DNA from 2 places in the Mesorhizobium sp. L103C131B0 genome. Region 2 is predicted to be linked to the other one. Evidence: riboswitches for the same ligand, from Rfam matches in the RefSeq annotation. Region 2 holds a riboswitch; the other holds the start of a gene.
What was found. A riboswitch is a leader RNA that binds a small molecule or an ion and turns the genes downstream of it on or off. The one in region 2 is predicted to bind S-adenosylmethionine.
Positions count from the first base shown of each region.

Region 1: another riboswitch for S-adenosylmethionine. It lies ahead of X730_RS152720 (homoserine O-acetyltransferase); the one in region 2 lies ahead of X730_RS138910 (O-succinylhomoserine sulfhydrylase).

Region 1 covers NZ_AYXC01000005.1:207,929-216,892, forward strand. Annotated here, with positions in the region: gene X730_RS152730 (DUF1330 domain-containing protein) at 1-238, shown strand, start outside; gene metW (methionine biosynthesis protein MetW) at 246-860, opposite strand; gene X730_RS152720 (homoserine O-acetyltransferase) at 857-2,026, opposite strand; SAM riboswitch at 2,087-2,164, opposite strand; gene hisC (histidinol-phosphate transaminase) at 2,291-3,400, shown strand; gene X730_RS152710 (prephenate/arogenate dehydrogenase family protein) at 3,405-4,328, shown strand; gene X730_RS152705 (sugar kinase) at 4,336-5,259, opposite strand; gene X730_RS152700 (DUF2125 domain-containing protein) at 5,384-6,382, opposite strand; gene X730_RS152695 (gamma-glutamylcyclotransferase) at 6,507-7,040, shown strand; gene X730_RS152690 (aldo/keto reductase) at 7,205-8,152, shown strand; gene X730_RS152685 (LysE family translocator) at 8,236-8,862, shown strand; gene X730_RS152680 (1-acyl-sn-glycerol-3-phosphate acyltransferase) at 8,932-8,964, opposite strand, start outside.
Region 2 covers NZ_AYXC01000022.1:56,512-65,475, forward strand. Annotated here, with positions in the region: gene mmsA (multiple monosaccharide ABC transporter ATP-binding protein) at 82-1,614, shown strand; gene mmsB (multiple monosaccharide ABC transporter permease) at 1,611-2,897, shown strand; gene araD1 (AraD1 family protein) at 3,100-4,095, shown strand; gene X730_RS138920 (hypothetical protein) at 4,123-4,554, shown strand; partial or broken gene X730_RS01000000164825 (transporter substrate-binding domain-containing protein) at 4,571-5,340, opposite strand; gene X730_RS138915 (2'-deoxycytidine 5'-triphosphate deaminase) at 5,442-6,536, opposite strand; SAM riboswitch at 6,677-6,754, shown strand; gene X730_RS138910 (O-succinylhomoserine sulfhydrylase) at 6,812-8,002, shown strand; gene X730_RS138905 (ceramide glucosyltransferase) at 8,014-8,964, opposite strand, start outside.

The DNA of each region.
Region 1 (8,964 bases), on a different contig from region 2:
ATTGGAGCCGTTCGGCGGCCGCTTCCTTGTCCACGGCGGCGACATGGACGTGGTCGAAAACGAATGGCCCGGGCATCTGATCGTCATCGAGTTTCCGGACAGGGCGCATGCGTGGGGCTGGTACGATTCATCAGCCTATCGGGAGATTCTGGTCTTGCGCACCGACAACTCCCACGCCGATGTGATCATCGCCGATGGCGTTCAGCACCCGCACAAGGCGACGGACGTGCTGGAATAGGGGCAAACTACCGCTTCAGCAAGAACACCGCTTGCTGGCCGAAGAAATTCCAGAACCACCATGGCATCGACAGGCCGATCTTCTGGCCGTTGCCGTCGAGCGCGGTGGCTTTCTCGACCGAAGCGCCGAGTTCCTCGACCAGATTGACGAAGTCGCGGATGGTGCAGAAATGGATGTTGGGCGTGTCGTACCAGGAATAGGGCAGGTCCGCGGTCACCGGCATCCGGCCCTTGACGAACAGCGACAGCCGCACCCGCCAGTGGCCGAAATTGGGGAAGGAGACGATGGCGCGGTTGCCGATTCGCAGCAGCTCGTCGAGCACCAGCTTCGGGTTGCGGGTCGCCTGCAGCGTCTGTGACAGGACGACGAAGTCAAAACCCTTGTCCGGATAGAATTCGAGGTCGGTGTCGGCATCGCCCTGGATGACCGAGAGGCCGCGCGCAACGCATTCATTGACGCCTCGCTGTGACAGCTCCAGCCCGCGGCCGTCGACCTGCTTGGTCTCCTGCAGGAGTTCGAGCAGCAGGCCGTCGCCGGAGCCGACATCGAGCACCCGCGACTGCGGCGGTATCAGGTTGGCCACGACTTCGAGGTCGACGCGCTGGCTGCCATTGACGCTCATGAGGCGAGCCCCCTTGCGCGGGCCGCCGAGCCGATGAAGCCCTTGATGGCGGCAAACAGTTCGGGTTCATCGAGCAGGAAGGCATCATGGCCGCGGTCGGTGTCGATCTCGACAAAGGAGACGGAGGCGCCGGCGGCGTTGAGCGCATGCACGATCGAGCGGCTCTCCTCGGTCGGGAACAACCAGTCCGAGGTGAAGGACACCAGGCAGAAGCGGGTCTTGGTCCCGGCAAAGGCATCGGCCAACCGGCCGCCATGGTCGGCGGCGAGGTCGAAATAATCCATCGAACGGGTCATGTAGAGGTAGGAGTTGGCGTCGAAGCGGTCGACGAATGTCATGCCCTGGTGGCGCAGATAGCTTTCGATCTGGAAGTCGGCGTCGAAACCGAAGGTCAGCGCTTCGCGGTCCTGCAGATTGCGGCCGAATTTCCGATGCAGGGCGGCTTCCGACAGATAGGTGATGTGGGCGGCCATGCGCGCCACGGCGAGCCCCTTTTCCGGGCGCTTGCCGTGCTCGAAATATTTGCCGCCATGCCAGTCCGGATCGGCCATGACGGCCTGCCGGCCGACCTCGTGGAAGGCGATGTTCTGCGAGGAATGGCGTGCGCCTGTGGCGATCGGCAGGGCCGAGAAGACGCGCTCGGAATAGCATGACGCCCATTCCAGCACCTGCATGCCGCCCATCGAGCCGCCGAGCACGCAAAACAGCTTTTCGATGCCGAAATGGTCGACCAGCATCAGTTGCGCCCGCACCATGTCGCGGATGGTGATGATTGGCAGGTCGAGGCCGTAGGGCTTGCCGGTGGCGGGATTGGTCGAGGCCGGACCGGTGGAACCGAGGCAGCCGCCGATGACGTTGGAGCAAATGACGAAGAAGCGGTTGGTGTCGATGATCTTGCCGGGACCGATCAGCACTTCCCACCAGCCGGGCTTGCCGGTCACCGGATTGGTGCTGGCGACATGCTGGTCGCCGGTCAGCGCGTGGCAGACCAGGATGGCGTTGGTGCGGGCATCGTTGAGGGCGCCATATGTCTGGTAGGCGATCTGGAACGGCGACAAAAGCGTGCCGGCGTCGAGCTTCAGCGGCTTGTCAGGGCCAAAACGCAACACAGGGCTCGACGGGTTGTCGGCCTCGTTGTTGGTTTTTGTAGCGCGGAGCGCGGCCATGTGACTCTCCTTGCCCGCCGTCAGGCAATAAAAAACCGGCAATGCGATCGCAAAGCCGGTTACGTCACGCAAACGGCCCTTTAGCGAGTTGTTTAACGTGGCTGCAAGCCGACCGGCCAAATCACCACGGAACTGTTGCGTTCTTCTAGAACTCGTGCGGCCCGGCGTCAACGGCCAGCTATTGCCCGCCTCTCGACATTCGCGGCTACGGCTTGTATTTCCGCTGCGGCCTCCGGACGGAGGCATTCTCGATGGATTTGCGACATGGACAAGACAGCGGACAAGGCACGGCCGACGCCCCGCGCGGGCATTATGGACATCGACGCCTATGTGCCGGGCAAGAGCACGGCACCGGCCGGCATCGCCAAGGTCCATAAACTGTCGTCGAACGAGAACCCGCTCGGCCCGTCGCCGAAGGCGATCGAGGCCGCGCGCGAAGTGGCTGGCAAGCTCGATGTCTATCCCGACGGCACCGCCCGCCGGTTGCGCGAGGCGATCGCCGAAGTGCATGGCCTCAACCCGGCAAACATCATCTGCTCCAACGGTTCCGACGAGATACTTGGCCTGCTGGCGCAGACCTATCTTGCGCCAGGCGATGAGGCGATTTTTACCGAACATGCCTTCATGGTCTACAAGATCTACATTCAGTCGGCGGGGGCCAAGCCGGTTGCTGTGAAGGAAACCGAGGAGCGCGCCGACGTCGACGCGATCCTGGCCGCGGTGACGCCGCGGACCAAAATCATCTTTCTCGCCAATCCCAACAATCCGACCGGCACCTATCTGCCGTTCCAGGAGGTCCGCCGCCTGCATTCCACGCTCCCGGGCAACGTGCTTCTGGTGCTCGACGCGGCCTATGCCGAATATGTCAGGCGCAATGACTACGAGGCCGGCATCGAGCTGGCGGGCAGCGCACAGAATGTGGTCATGACCCGCACCTTCTCCAAGCTCGGCCTTGGCGGCGCGCGCATCGGCTGGATGTATGGCCCACTGCACATCGTCGATGCCATCAACCGTATCCGCGGCCCTTTCAACGTTAACGCAACAGCGATCGAGGCCGGCATTGCCGCCATCCGCGACCGCGCCCATGTCGAGCGCAGTTCGTTGCACAACGAGACCTGGCTTACCTGGCTGAATGAAGAGCTGACGAAGCTTGGGCTCAGGGTGACGCCCAGCGTCGGCAATTTCGTCCTCATCCACTTTCCCGACGACAAGAAGCATTCGGCTGAGGCGGCGGACGACTACCTCACCCAGCGCGGCTATATATTGCGGCGCGTTACCGGCTATGGCTTTCCCAATGCGCTGCGCATGAGCGTCGGCACCGAAGAAGCCAATCGCGGCGTTATCGACGCCCTCACGACGTTCCTGAAAAGCTGAAACAATGACATCACCGATTTTTGAAAAGATCGCGCTGGTCGGCATCGGCCTGATCGGCTCGTCGCTGGCCCGCATCATCCGCCGCGAGGGCCTGGCCCGCCATGTCGCCATCGCGACGCGCAGCCCGGCCACGCTGGCGCGGGCGAAGGAGCTCGGTCTTGGCGAGAGCTACACCACCGGCGCCAGGGAAGCGGTCCGCGACGCCGACCTGATCATCGTCTCGGTGCCTGTGGGATCGTCGGGCGAGGTGGCGCAAGAGATCGCGCCGGGGCTGAAAAAGGGCGCCATCCTCACCGATGTCGGTTCGACCAAGGCCTCCGTCATTGCGCAAATGCAGCCCTATGTACCGGACGGCGTGCACTTTATTCCGGGGCACCCGCTGGCAGGTACGGAGAAATCGGGCCCGGATGCGGGTTTCGCCGACCTGTTCGAAAACCGCTGGTGCATCTTCACGCCGCTGCCGGGAACCGATCCGGCCGCGCTGGAAAAGCTGTCGGAATTCTGGCGGCGCTGCGGCTCCAACATCGACTCGATGGACCCGCAGCATCATGACATGACGCTGGCCATCGTTTCGCATCTTCCGCACATCATTGCCTACAACATCGTCGGCACGGCCGACGATCTGGAATCGGTGACCAAGTCGGAAGTGATCAAATATTCGGCTTCCGGTTTCCGCGACTTCACCCGTCTGGCCGCCTCCGACCCGACCATGTGGCGCGACGTGTGCCTGCACAACAAGGATGCCATCCTGGAAATGCTGGCGCGCTTTTCGGAGGACCTCGCCTCGCTGCAGCGGGCGATCCGCTGGGGCGACGGCGACAAGCTGTTCGACCTGTTCACCCGCACCCGGGCCGTTCGCCGTTCGATCATCGAGGCCGGCCAGGATATCGACGTGCCGGATTTCGGCCGGCAGGCGGTGAAAAGTTAAATCTGTTTCAGACGGGCCAGGTCGCCGCGACCATGGCCATTGCCTCGTCCCTGTTTGGCGCCCCCAGCCGGCCGCCGAAGCGCTGGCATTTGAGCGCGGCCGCCGCGCTGGCAAAGCGCAACGCCTGCTCAATCGGCATGGTTTCCGCCAACGCGACAGCAAAGGCGCCGTGGAAGACGTCGCCGGCGGCAAGCGTGTCAACCGCCTTGATCTTCGGCGCCGCGATGTGGCGCACGCATCCGGCGGACCGGTCATGCCACCAGCTTCCCGCGGCGCCGCCGGTCACCGCCACGAAGGCATCGGTGCGGCTGGCGAGGTCGGCACAGGCGGTTTCGGGGTCCAGCGCATGGCCGCAGACGATGCGTGCCGCCGTCTCCGAAGCGACGATGTGCGATGCCAGCGGCAGCAGGCGCTCCAGCACCTCAACCGGCGCCGTGTCGGCGTCGAGGATTGCCGGGCAACCGGCGTCGCGCGCGGCGGTCAAGGCAAGAGCGGCGGCGCCCGGCCAGCGCACATCGACCAGCACGGCATCGAAGCCGGAAAGATCGGCGACAGGCACCGCCTCGGGGTCGGCCTGCGCCTTTGGGTCGTAGAAGGGCACGATGATGCGCTCGCCATGAGCGTCGACCAGGATCGCGGCCAGCGCCGAGCGGGCGCCTTCGACGCGGCGGACAAAGCCGCAATCGACGCCCTCGGCCTCGATGCCGGCCAGCAATTGGTCGCCGACGGCATCGCCACCTGCACTTGCCCACAGGAACACCTCGGCGCCGAGACGGCGGGCGGCGCAGGCAGCACTTGTCGCCATGCCCGAGGCGATCTGGATGCCGTCCGAGGCGATGAACTTGCCCTGATGCGTGGGCAGGGTTTCGACGCGCAGGATGGTATCCAGCGTCAGCGCGCCAACGCTCAGCAGTTTCACCGGTCGGTTCATGCGTCGGCTTGCTCGAGCATGATCTCTCCCCAATAGCCGTTCCCGCTCTTTGCGATCATGCTCTATCTCTTTGTTTTAACGCAATTCCGGACGGAAAACCGCTCACACTTTTCCTGGAATTGCTCTAATCGAGCGGCTTGATCTTGCCCAGCGGAATGAAGCCGAGCGAGACCTTGCCCTTCACCACCTTGAGCGGCATTGACGGTTCGTTGCCGAGCAGCGCCAGACCGGCAAAGCCTTGCTCGATCTGGCTCTTCTGCTCGGGGATTGCGGTGGCGAGGATTGCCGCCACGGCTTTGGGATCCTGCAGCTTGATCGTCAGGTCGGCATTGACCTGGCCGTTGGCGTCGACCGACACCGGGCCGGAGACGGTGATGCGCGCGGCTCCCGACGACAGATCGAGCTTGTGGATGTCGACCGCCTGGCCGCGCAGGCTCCTGGCCTGCGTCTTCATCAGCGCGACGCCGTTCTTCAGCGTCGCGTCGCCGCTGCCGTCGAGCGGCGGCAGCACGCGCCCGCCGATCGCGTCGGCGTCGATCTCAAGATCGGTGAAGCTGCCGACGTAGCCGATGTCCTGGCCGTCGGGTCGCAACTCGCCCGCCGCGGTTCCGGCGCTGAACAGTGAAACCGGATCAGTGTCGTCGGCCGGATCCGTCTGGCCGGACAAGCTCTCCGCCTGCAGCGAAATGCTCCGGGGCAGGGGCCAGGAGAGCTTGGCATTGGCCTGCAGATTGTCCCAGTCGATCCATAGCGGCGCCATCCCCGGCACCGAGGTGCGCAGCGGCCCACGCAACTCGGCGGCAGGCGACAAAGGCCGGATGAGCTCTGCAACGAAGTTGAAGCTGCCTGCCGAGGCGGCAACGTTCCTGGCGTCGTCCTCGTAAGCCAGATTGTCACAGGAGATGGCAAAACTCAGGGGGTAGCCGCTGACGGTGAGGTTGGCGCAGCCGGCCTCGATGCCTTTGTCCTTGAGCGAGGCCACCGCCTTGTCGGCTTCGCTGCTGACGCGACCGGCGACATAGAACCAGACCGCGCTGTAGACGCCGAACAGCATAACGACCAAGGCAGCGAGCCACATTAGCCGGCGGCGAAACTTCGACGGACGCTCGTCACTTGACGTCATGCTGCGGCTTTCATTAACGCGGGCGTGTTGCGGGTGGACTGTGGCTTACGCAACAAGCAAAAAGAACAGAAGAGCACCGATTCCGATGCGGCGGCGTCACTCTCGTGCAATCAGGCTTGGCGATATGGGCGATTTTTGGGTTTTTGGCTACGGCTCGCTGATCTGGCGACCGGGATTCGCCCATGTCGAGACACGGCGCGCGCGGCTTTACGGCTACCGCCGGTCGCTGTGCGTCTATTCCTTCGTGCATCGCGGCACGCGCCAGCGGCCGGGCCTGGTGCTAGGCCTCGACCGTGGCGGCTCCTGCATCGGGCTGGCCTTTCGCGTGCCCGGCGAGCTGCGCGATGAGGTGCTGACCTATCTGCGCGAGCGCGAATTGGTGACCAGCGTCTACCTCGAGCGTGTGCTCGATATCAGCCTCGACGGGAATGGGGCGGCCGCGGGAGAGAGAGTGAAAGCGGTCGCCTATATCGTCGACCGCCAGCATGAGCAGTATGCCGGCGGGCTCGACCCCGCGCATGCGGCAGGTGTTATCCGTGGCGCCGTCGGCCAGTCCGGAAACAACGAGGACTATGTGCTCAACACGCTGCAGCATCTCGCGGCGCTGGGTATCAGCGACCACTGGCTGGAAGAGGTGGCGAAGCGGATCGCCTCGTGAGCCAGTAGACCACGGCGAGCCTGCAGGCGAAGCTCTTGCGCCTTTGTGAAGCGCTGGCCCGCTGGAAAAATTGGCTGAGGCCTTTGACCTCGGCGCGGCGAGACCTAGCTTAGCTGCGGCCCGGAGCATTCGGGTCGCCCGCCGCCAGCCCACGGAGCCCCGTCTTGCAAAAACGCCGTCTCGGTCAAACCGACCTTTCCATCGCGCCGCTGGTCCTGGGCGGCAATGTCTTCGGCTGGACCGCGGACGAGAAGACCTCCTTCGACCTGCTCGACCGGTTCGGCGACGCCGGCCTCAACGCTATCGATACGGCCGATGCCTATTCGCGCTGGGTGCCCGGCCACGCGGGCGGCGAGTCCGAGACCATCATCGGCAAATGGATGAAAAGCCGCGGCAACCGTGACAAGATCATCGTCATCACCAAAGTCGGCTCGGATATGGGACAAGGCAAGAAGGATCTGTCCGCTGCCCATATCGAAAGGGCAGTCGAGGCGTCGCTCAAGCGACTGCAGACCGACGTGATCGACCTTTATCTCTCGCATTGGCCGGACCCGACAACCCCTTATGAGGAGACGCTCGGCGCCTACCAGAAGCTGCTCGCTGCCGGCAAGGTCCGCCATATCGGCGCCTCGAATCTTGACGCCGGCCAGCTGCGCGCCGCGCTCGATGTTGCCAGCCTGCGCGGGCTGCCGCGCTACAGCGTGCTGCAGCCGGAATACAATCTCTACGACCGCTCATTCTTCGACGGGCCGCTGCATGATCTGTGCGTGGCCGAGGATATCGGCGTCATCACCTATTTCAGTCTCGCCAAGGGGTTTTTGAGCGGCAAATACCGTAGCGAGGCCGATCTCGGCAAAAGTGAACGCGGCGGCGGCGTGAAGGCTTATCTCAATGCGCGCGGCATGCGCATTCTGGCCGCACTCGACACTGTGGCGGCGCGCCATTCGGCCAAGCAGGCGGAAGTAGCACTCGCTTGGGTGATGGCGCAGCCCGGCATCACTGCGCCGATCGCCAGCGCCACGACGCTGGACCAGGTCGACAGCCTGGTGCGCGCCGCATCGCTGAAGCTCAGCGCGGACGATCTCGTGGCGCTGGACAAGGCCAGCGCCTAGCCGCGCAGGTTCGGCACGATCGTTCAAGACGACGGCTGTCCGCCTTGCCACACTGTTCTCCATTATTGTGGAGAAGAGGCAGCGTGGCCGCAGACATTCTTTCGCAGGCGCAGCCCTGGCAGCAATTGCTGGCGCTGGTGCTGGCGGCAACCGTCGTCATGGGCAGTCCTGGCCCGGCGACGATCAGCGTCACGGCGATAGGGGCCGCCTTCGGCCTGCGCAATTCGCTTCACTACACATCGGGGATCATTTTAGGCACGGTCGCGGTGCTGCTGGTCGTGGCCACCGGCATCAAGGCTATCCTCACCTCGATGCCGGGCGTAGCGCCAGTGCTGGCGGTCGCTTCCGCCGCCTATATTCTCTACCTCGCCTACAGAATAGCGACAGCGCCGCCGCTGGCCGCGCGTGACAACAGCGCGGTTCTGCCGACCTTCCTCGGCGGCTTCTTGCTCGCCGTTGCCAACCCGAAAGCCTATGTGGCGATTGCTGCGGTCCTTGCTGGCTCCGCGACAGCAGCCGGCGCCGATGCTCTCGGCATCCCGGCCAGGCTGGCGGTTCTCACCCTGATGATCGTAGCCATCCATGTGCTGTGGCTGCTGGCCGGCGCGGCCTTCGCCCGCACCCTGCGCCAGCCGCTGACGTCGCGGATCATCAATCTGGCCTTCGCGGCGACGCTGGTGCTGACCACGGCGCTGGCGGCGTGGCCTTGAGCCGGCCCGCAGAAGAGATCAAGCTTTGGTCTTTTTTGTTTTGGCGCGATTCAGGACGGAAAAAACCGCTCACACTTTTCCTGGAATTGCTTTGGCGGCCGC
Region 2 (8,964 bases):
TCTACCGGACTTTATTTGCGTGCATGTCGTTGTCTCAAACCGCAAGCACTTTTGAGCGACATGCAACAGGAGGAGCTTGCCCTGATGACGACGATTTTGGAGATGCGCGACATCACCAAGACGTTCCCCGGCGTGAAGGCGCTGTCGAACGTCAACCTCAGCGTCGAAGAAGGCGAGATCCACGCCGTGGTTGGCGAGAACGGCGCCGGCAAGTCGACGCTGATGAAAGTTCTGTCGGGCGTCTATCCCGCCGGCACATATGACGGCCAGATCATTTTTCAGGGTCAGGAATGCCAGTTCAAAGGTATCCATGACAGCGAACACAAGGGCATCGTCATCATCCACCAGGAGCTAGCGCTGGTGCCGATGCTGTCGATCACCGAAAATATCTTCCTCGGCAACGAAAACGCCCGATACGGCGTCATCGACTGGGATGCCAACGAGGCGCGCACCGCTGCCCTGTTGAAGAAGGTGGGCCTCAGGGAGGACCCCAAGACACTGATCACCAATATCGGCGTCGGCAAGCAGCAGTTGGTCGAGATCGCCAAGGCGCTGAGCAAGGACGTCAAGCTTTTGATCCTCGATGAGCCGACCGCGTCGCTCAGCGAGAAAGACAGCCAGGCGCTGCTCGATCTTCTGCTCGAATTCAAGCGACAAGGCATGACCTCGATCCTGATCTCGCACAAGCTCAACGAGATCAACCGGGTCGCCGACAAGGTAACCGTCATCCGTGACGGGCGCACCATCGAGACGCTGGCCAAGAAGGATATCTCCGAAGACCGCATCATCACCTCGATGGTCGGCCGTTCGCTCGACGACCGCTATCCGCCGCGCGAGCCCAAGATCGGCGAAGTCGTGTTCGAGGTGAAGAACTGGTCGGTCTATCACCCGCTCCATGCCGAGCGGCAGGTGATCAAGGGCATCGACATCAATGTGCGCAAGGGCGAGGTGGTCGGCATCGCCGGGCTGATGGGCGCCGGCCGCACCGAATTCGCCATGAGCCTGTTCGGCCGCTCCTATGGCCGTCGCATCACCGGCGAAGTGCTGCTCAAGGGCAAGCCGGTCGATGTCTCCTCGGTAAGCAAGGCGGTTCAACACGGCATCGCCTATGTCACTGAGGACCGCAAGACCTACGGCCTCAACCTCATCGACCATATCAAGCATAACATTACGCTGGCCAATCTCGACGGCGTGTCGCGCCACAGCGTGATCGACGACATGCGCGAACTTGCGGTCGCCAAAGACTATCGCAAGAAGACCAATATCCGTGCGTCAAGCGTCTATCAGATGACCGGCAATCTTTCCGGCGGCAACCAGCAGAAGGTGGTGCTGTCGAAATGGCTGTTTGCCGATCCTGACGTGCTGATCCTCGACGAGCCGACACGCGGCATCGATGTCGGCGCCAAGTATGAAATCTACACGATCATCGCGCGCCTTGCCTCGGAGGGTAAGGCGATCGTGGTCATCTCGTCGGAAATGCCGGAATTGCTAGGGATTACCGACCGCATCTACGTCATGAACGAAGGGCGCATGGTGGGCGAAATGCCGGCGGCGGAAGCAAGCCAGGAAAAGATAATGCGCGCCATCGTCCGGGGAGAAGGAAAAGCAGCATGAGCACCGAAAGCGCCCCCGCCCCGCAGGGCAACGTCGCCGACGAACAGCGCCCGCGCATCGCCGTCTCGGCGCTGGCGACGAATTTACGCGAATACGGACTGATCATAGCCCTGATCGTCATCATGCTGTTCTTCCAGTTCACCACGTCGGGGACGTTGTTCAAGCCGGTCAACCTCAGCAATCTGGTGCAGCAGAACTCCTTCATCATCGTGATGGCGCTGGGCATGCTGCTGGTGATCGTATCGGGCTATATCGACCTCAGCGTCGGATCGGTAGCCGGTTTCATTGGCGCGCTGGCGGCAAACATGATGGTCATCTGGCAACTCGGACCGCTGAGCAATCCCCTGGTGGTTTCGATCGTCTGCCTGGTCGCGGGTGGCCTGATCGGCGCCGCGCAAGGGTATTGGATCGCCTATCACCGGATACCGAGCTTCATTGTCACGCTGGCCGGAATGCTGATCTTCCGCGGCATTTGCCAGGCGTTGCTTGGCGGCGGCTCGTCGGTGGGTCCGCTTCCCGACGACTTCAAGATGCTCAGTTCCGGCTTCATCCCGGATGTGATCGGCCCACTGACGCTCGTCCCGCCGGTCGTGAACGCAGCCGGCAAGACCATCATGGGCAGCGGCGTGACCCTGCACATGACGACGGTCGTGCTGGGGCTGATCGCCGTGCTCGCCTATGCCTATTTCGGGGTCCGCACCCGGCGCAAACGAGAACGCCATGGTTATGAGGCCGAGCCCTTCACCCTGTTCGTCGTCAAGACGCTGGTCGCCAGCGCGCTGGCGCTGTTCCTGGTCTATGAGTTTGCCAGCTACCGCGGCCTGCCCGTGGTGCTGCTGGTCATGGGCGTGCTGATCACGCTGTTCGTCTTCGTCACCAAGCGCATGACCATCGGGAGGCGCATCTACGCCATGGGCGGCAATCCCAAGGCGGCGCAGCTGTCGGGCATCAACACCGAGCGGCTGACGCTGTTGGTGTTCATCAATATGGGCGTGCTGTCGGCGCTTGGCGGCCTGATCATCGCGGCTCGTCTCGGCCAGGCGGTGCCGGCGGCGGGTCTCGGCTCGGAGCTCGACGTCATCGCCGCAGTGTTCATCGGCGGCGCCTCGGCGATGGGCGGCGTCGGCCAGGTCATCGGGGCGGTCGTCGGCGGCTTCATCATGGGCGTGATGAACAACGGCATGTCGATCATGGGCGTCAATGTCGACTGGCAGCAGGTGGTCAAAGGCCTGGTGCTGCTCGGCGCCGTGATCTTCGACGTCTACAACAAGAACAAGGCCTGACAAGCTTCAGGCGAGGCAAGCAGGAGGCATACGATCGCGGCGCAGCCGGCAAATTGTCGGCATAAGAAGTCCCCCGAGGGATCAAGTTCGCGAGCGCAATCCGGACGAAGAGTTCAACCCGTGGCGCGGCTAGGTCCGAGCCGCGCAGGTCAAGGTTTGCCAAGAGGCATCCAAGGCCAAGCACATGAGAGAGGATTTAATCATGCTGATCTCCCAGATCCTCGACGACGCCGAGACCATCCGCGTCGTCGCCCGCAATGGCGGCGGCAAGACCAGGATCATCAACGGCGCCCGCAGCGTCTATTCGCTGGCCATGGAAGCCGCGCGCACCGGAACGGCCCTCGCCGCGCTGATCGAACGCAAGGGGTTCGGTGAAGCGATAGACCTCGACGCCGTCTACAAGAAGGGCCGGCTGGTGTCCCCGATCAACCATCCCGATCCTGCGCATCTGCATCTGACCGGCACCGGCCTGACCCATCTCGGCTCGGCGGCGACGCGCGATTCCATGCACAAGAAGCTCAGCGATGGCGGCGAGGAGCAGCTTACCGATTCCATGAAGATGTTCCGCATGGGGCTCGAAGGCGGCAAGCCGGCCAAGGGCCAGACCGGCGTGCAGCCGGAATGGTTCTACAAGGGCAACGGCACCATGGCGGTGGCGCCGGGCGCCGCACTGATGTCGCCGGCCTTTGCGCAGGACGCCGGCGAGGAGCCGGAAATCGCCGGCATCTATGTCATCGGCGACGACGGCGCGCCGTTCCGCGTCGGCTTCACGCTGTCGAACGAGTTTTCCGATCATGTTACCGAGCGGGTGAACTATCTGTTCCTGGCACATTCCAAACTGCGCAACGCCTCGTTCGGGCCGGAAATCCTGATCGGCGACCTGCCGGCCGACGTCAGGGGCTCATCGCGAATCTATCGCGACAGCAATTTGCTGTGGGAAAAGCCGTTCCTGTCGGGCGAAGCGAACATGTCGCACACAATCGCCAATCTCGAACATCATCACTTCAAATATTCGGCCTTCCGCCAGCCGGGCGACGTGCATGTGCACATGTTCGGCACGGCGACGCTGTCCTTTGCCGACGGCATCAAGACTCAGGCCGGCGACGTTTTCGAGATCGAGGCCGCGGATTTCGGCCTGCCGCTGCGCAACCCGCTGGAGATTGAGCAGCCGGTTAAGGTGGCGGTGAAGGCGCTTTGAGGCAGCATCACAATTTGGGAGCCGGAAATGAACGGAATGCGGCTTGTCATTGTGTTCACGGGCGTGGCCCTGTTCCTGACCCAACCGTCGGTGGCCTTTAGCGCCGGCCAGTGCAGCCCGAAGTCCTATCGTGAAGCCCGTTTGGCGATGACGAGCCGTCTTCTAGCAACCGGCTATTCGAAAGCCCAGGTGACGGATCACACGACATCAGCGCTTCGCAGCGACAGGCTGAACAACAATGGCAAGGTCTGCGGCATCGACTCCGCCAAGGCCCATGTCCTCGGTTGCCTCGACAAGCAGTTGTTCCCGTTGAAGCGCGGCTCAAACGCTTCGCTCGACGAGGTCAAACTGACCGAAGGCTTTTGGGGCAGGAAACGTTTGGCCGCACGCGAACTGCTGTTTATCGGCCATTTTCATGCCTGCCTTGGAGCCGCGAAATCGTATCTCTTTCGCGGCTGACGCCGGCGGACGGGACTCAATAGATATCGAAATCGAAATACTTGGCCTGGATCTTCTTGTAAGTGCCGTCGGCGACGATGGCGTCTATCGCCCCGTTGAGCTTGTCGCGAAGTGCCGTGTCCTCCAGGCGGACAGCGATGCCGGCTTGCGTCTCGGTGCCCTTGACGTCACCGACAAGCTTGCAGCAGCCGTCGCTCGCCTTCTTCAGCCAGTCCATCAGCACGAATTGTCGGAGATGACGGCGTCGAGACGGCCGTTCTGCAAGTCGGTGATCGCCTCTTCCTGGGTGGGGTAGAGTTTCGCCTCGGCGCCGGCCTTGCCATAGGCGTCCTGCGCATAGTCGGCCTGGGTGGTCGAGGCCTGCGCGCCCACCGTCTTGCCGGCAAGGGCTGCCGGTTCGGTGGAAGTGAGGTCGCTGTCCTTGGGCGCCACCAGCGCCAGCGGCGTCGTGTAGTATTTGTTGGTGAAGGCGACCTGTTTCTTGCGCTCCTCGGTGATGCTCATCGAGGCGATGATGGCGTCGAACTTTTTCGCCTGCAGCGCCGGGATGATGCCGTCCCAGTCCTGGGTGACGATCTCGCACTCGACCTTCATCTGCGCACACAGCGCATTGGCAATGTCGATGTCGAAGCCCTCGATCTTGCCGTCCGCGGTGATGGTGTTGAAGGGCGGATAAGCGCCCTCGGTGCCGATCTTCAATTTCTCCTGCGCCTCAGCCAGCGAGCCGGCCGATATCACCAGCATGGCAGCGCCCGCTGCCGATATGATCCATCTTGAAATCTGCATTTTGGTTCCCCTTGCGCGCCGTTCTCTTGCCGGCCACCGAAAGGCAGCCAAGCATGGTGAGGCAGCGCAGGCAAGTATTTTGCCTGACGGTGATCGAAGGTTCAGCCGGCGGGGCGGAAATGCTTGGAGAGCTTGAGGCCTTGCGCCTGGTAATTCGAGCCGAGATCGGTGCCGTAAAGCGCCTGCGGCCGCTTCAGCATGTGTTCGTAGACCAGCCGGCCGACGATCTGGCCGTGGTCGAGGATGAACGGCACTTCGTGGCTGCGCACTTCGAGCACCGCCCGGCTGCCGGTGCCGCCTGAGGCCGAATGGCCGAAGCCCGGATCGAAGAAGCCGGCATAGTGAACACGGAATTCGCCAACCAGCGGATCGAAGGGCGTCATCTCGGCGGCGTAGAGCGGCGGCACGTGCACGGCTTCGCGGCTGACCAGGATGTAGAACTCGTCCGGGTCGAGCACCAGTTCGCCGGCGCCGCTCTTATAGAGCGGCTCCCAGAAATCGACGGCATCCTGGGCGGCGCGCTTGTCGACATCGACCAAGCCGGTGTGATGCTTGCCGCGATAGCCGACCAGGCCGTTCTGGTCGCCGTCAAGATCGATCGACAGCGCAATGCCGCCGCCGGAAATGTTGGGCGGCTCGGTCGCCACCAGCATCTCGGCGCGGTGCAATTCGTTCAGTTCTGCCTCCGACAACAGCGCGTTGCCGGTGCGAAAGCGGATCTGCGACAGCCTCGATCCGGCGCGTACGACGATCGGGAAGGTGCGCGGACTGACTTCGAGATAAAGCGGCCCGTGATAGCCGGGGGCGATCTTGTCGAACTCATGGCCGCGATCGGTCATCACCCGGGTGAAGATGTCGAGCCGGCCGGTCGAGCTCTTCGGGTTGGCCGAGGCCGACACGTTTGCGGGCAGCGCCAGGCTTTCGAGCAGCGGCACGATGTAGACGCAGCCGGTTTCCAGCACCGCGCCCTCGGCGAGACTGAATTCGTGCAATTTCAGCCGGTGAAGCTTGTCGGCCACCAGATGATCGGGACCCGGCAGGAAGGAGGCGCGCACGCGAAAAGCCTTGTCGCCGAGCCTGAGATCGAGGCTCGCCGGCTGCACCTGGTCGACATCGAGCGCGCGCGGCGACTTCAGCGCGCCGGACTGAAACAGCGCGGAAATGTCCTGATCGGGAAGAATGCCTGTCTGCCGCAAAAGGCTGGCTCCGCTCCAAGGTCGGTCTCTTTGTGGCAGGTTCTTGCCGCAAAACCGCTGGATATTATTGCGGAACCTGCCTGGTACAAACCTCTTAATGAAGCCGGCAATTGACGCAAGCGCAGGTGAGGTCTAAAGGGTCGTTATCCCGTGGTGATTTGGCCGGTCGGCTTGCAGCCACGTTAAACAAGTCGCTAAAGGACCGTCGGGCCGCAAGGCCATATGGACCGGTTGCGACTTTCGCGGCCGGTTTTTTTGTGTCTGGAACAAAAGCGATGAGCACCAATAAGCGTAACTGGAAGCCTCAGACCGCACTCGTGCACGGGGGAACACTGCGTTCCCAGTTCGGCGAGACGTCGGAAGCGATGTATCTCACTCAAGGCTATGTCTATGAAACGGCGCAGGCTGCGGAAGCCCGTTTCAAGGGCGAGGAGCCGGGCTTCATCTATTCGCGCTACGCCAACCCTACCGTCGACATGTTCGAAAAGCGCATGTGCGCGCTGGAGGGTGCCGAAGATGCCCGCGCCACGGCGTCGGGCATGGCGGCGGTGACGGCAGCGCTCCTGTGCAGCGCCAAGGCCGGCGACCACATCGTTGCGGCGCGCGCGCTGTTCGGCTCCTGCCGCTGGGTGGTGGAGACGCTGGCGCCGAAATACGGCATCGAGGCAACGCTGGTCGACGGCACCGACATCGCCAACTGGGAAAAGGCGGTGCGGCCGAACACGAAACTGTTCTTCCTGGAAAGCCCGACCAATCCGACGCTGGAAGTGGTCGACATCGCAGCGGTGGCGGCGCTCGCCACCTCGATCGGCGCCAGGCTGATCGTCGACAATGTCTTCGCCACGCCCTTGCAGCAGAAGCCCTTGCAGCTCGGCGCCCATATCGTCGTCTACTCCGCGACCAAGCACATTGACGGCCAGGGACGCTGTCTCGGCGGCATCATCCTGTCGGACAAGAAATGGATCGACGAGAATTTGCACGACTATTTCCGCCACACCGGCCCGAGCCTGTCGCCGTTCAACGCCTGGACGCTGCTCAAGGGCCTGGAGACGCTGCCAGTTCGGGTGCGCCAGCAGACTGAAAGCGCGGCCAAGATCGCGGATTTCCTGGCAGGACGGCCGGAAATCGCCCGCGTCATCTATCCCGGCCGCGCCGACCACCCGCAGGCCGACATCGTCAAGAAGCAGATGACGGGCGGATCGACGCTGATCTGCCTCGACGTGAAGGGCGGCAAGCAGGCGGCCTTCGCCTTGCAGAACGCGCTCGACATCGTGCTGATCTCCAACAATCTCGGCGACGCCAAGAGCCTGATCACCCATCCGGCGACCACCACGCACAAGAACCTCAGCGACGAAGCTCGCGCCGAGCTTGGCATCGGGCCGGGAACGCTCAGGCTGTCGGTCGGTCTTGAGGATACGGACGATCTGCTGGAGGACGTTGCGCAGGCGCTGAAGGCAGCCGGGTAGGCCGCGAGGCGTCACGCTCCCGACGAAACCTCTTCCAGTTCGGCCGTCTTGGTGCCGATGGTCATGGTGTTGCCGCGCCAGTCGACGGCGCCGCTCAGCCAGCCGCGCGCCCAGATGGCGGGAAGCATAACGTCGCGGACCATCATCGCGGGGACCATGCGCAGCGACAGGTGCCAGCCCTTGGCCGCGGCCAGCGCGCATTCGGGAATGTAGGCCGCCGCCAGCACGGCCAACACCGTGGCCGGCAGGCTGACGCCGGCACTTGCTGCCGCCACCAGCGCCAACGCCAACGGCACGGCGACGCCGGTCAGGATCTCGGGTGCGAAAAACAGCGGGAAAGTGACGCGGCGCAACCGCGCCCAGCGCGCCTGGCGCGACCAGATGTCGGCAAGTCGGCGCTGCCCCAGTGGTTGCTCGAAAGGCGAGGCAACGAGATTGACGCGCAGGCCCAGTCCGTTGACCAGCTTGGTTGCAGCAGCATCCTCGGCGATCTCGGCGGCCAGCGCGCGGATACCGCCACTGGTATCGAGCATCGGCTTGTTCCACAGCATGCTCTTGCCTTGGGCAAAGCCGAGACCGAGCGCCTCGCCGGCATATTGCCAGCGCGCCTGCAGCGTGTTGAGGAACGCGCATTCGACCTCGGCCCAGAAGCCATCCGGCCGCGAGCCGATCGGCGTCGAGCAGATAAGCCCGGTATTGGTCCGCCAGGCCGCCATCAGGTGCTGGACGTAATCCCTAGGCATCAGCACGTTGGAATCCGCCAGAATAACCCAATGATTGCGCGCCGCTTCCCAGCCCTTGACGCAGTTGTTGAGCTTCGGGTTGCTGCTGACGCGGTCGTCGCCGATCAGCAGCCGGGCCGGCACGTTGGGAAACAGGACGATCGCCCTGTTTATCAGTTTGACGACGGGATCGTCGGCGTGAGCGACGCAGAAGATCAGTTCGTAGCGCGGCCAGTCGAG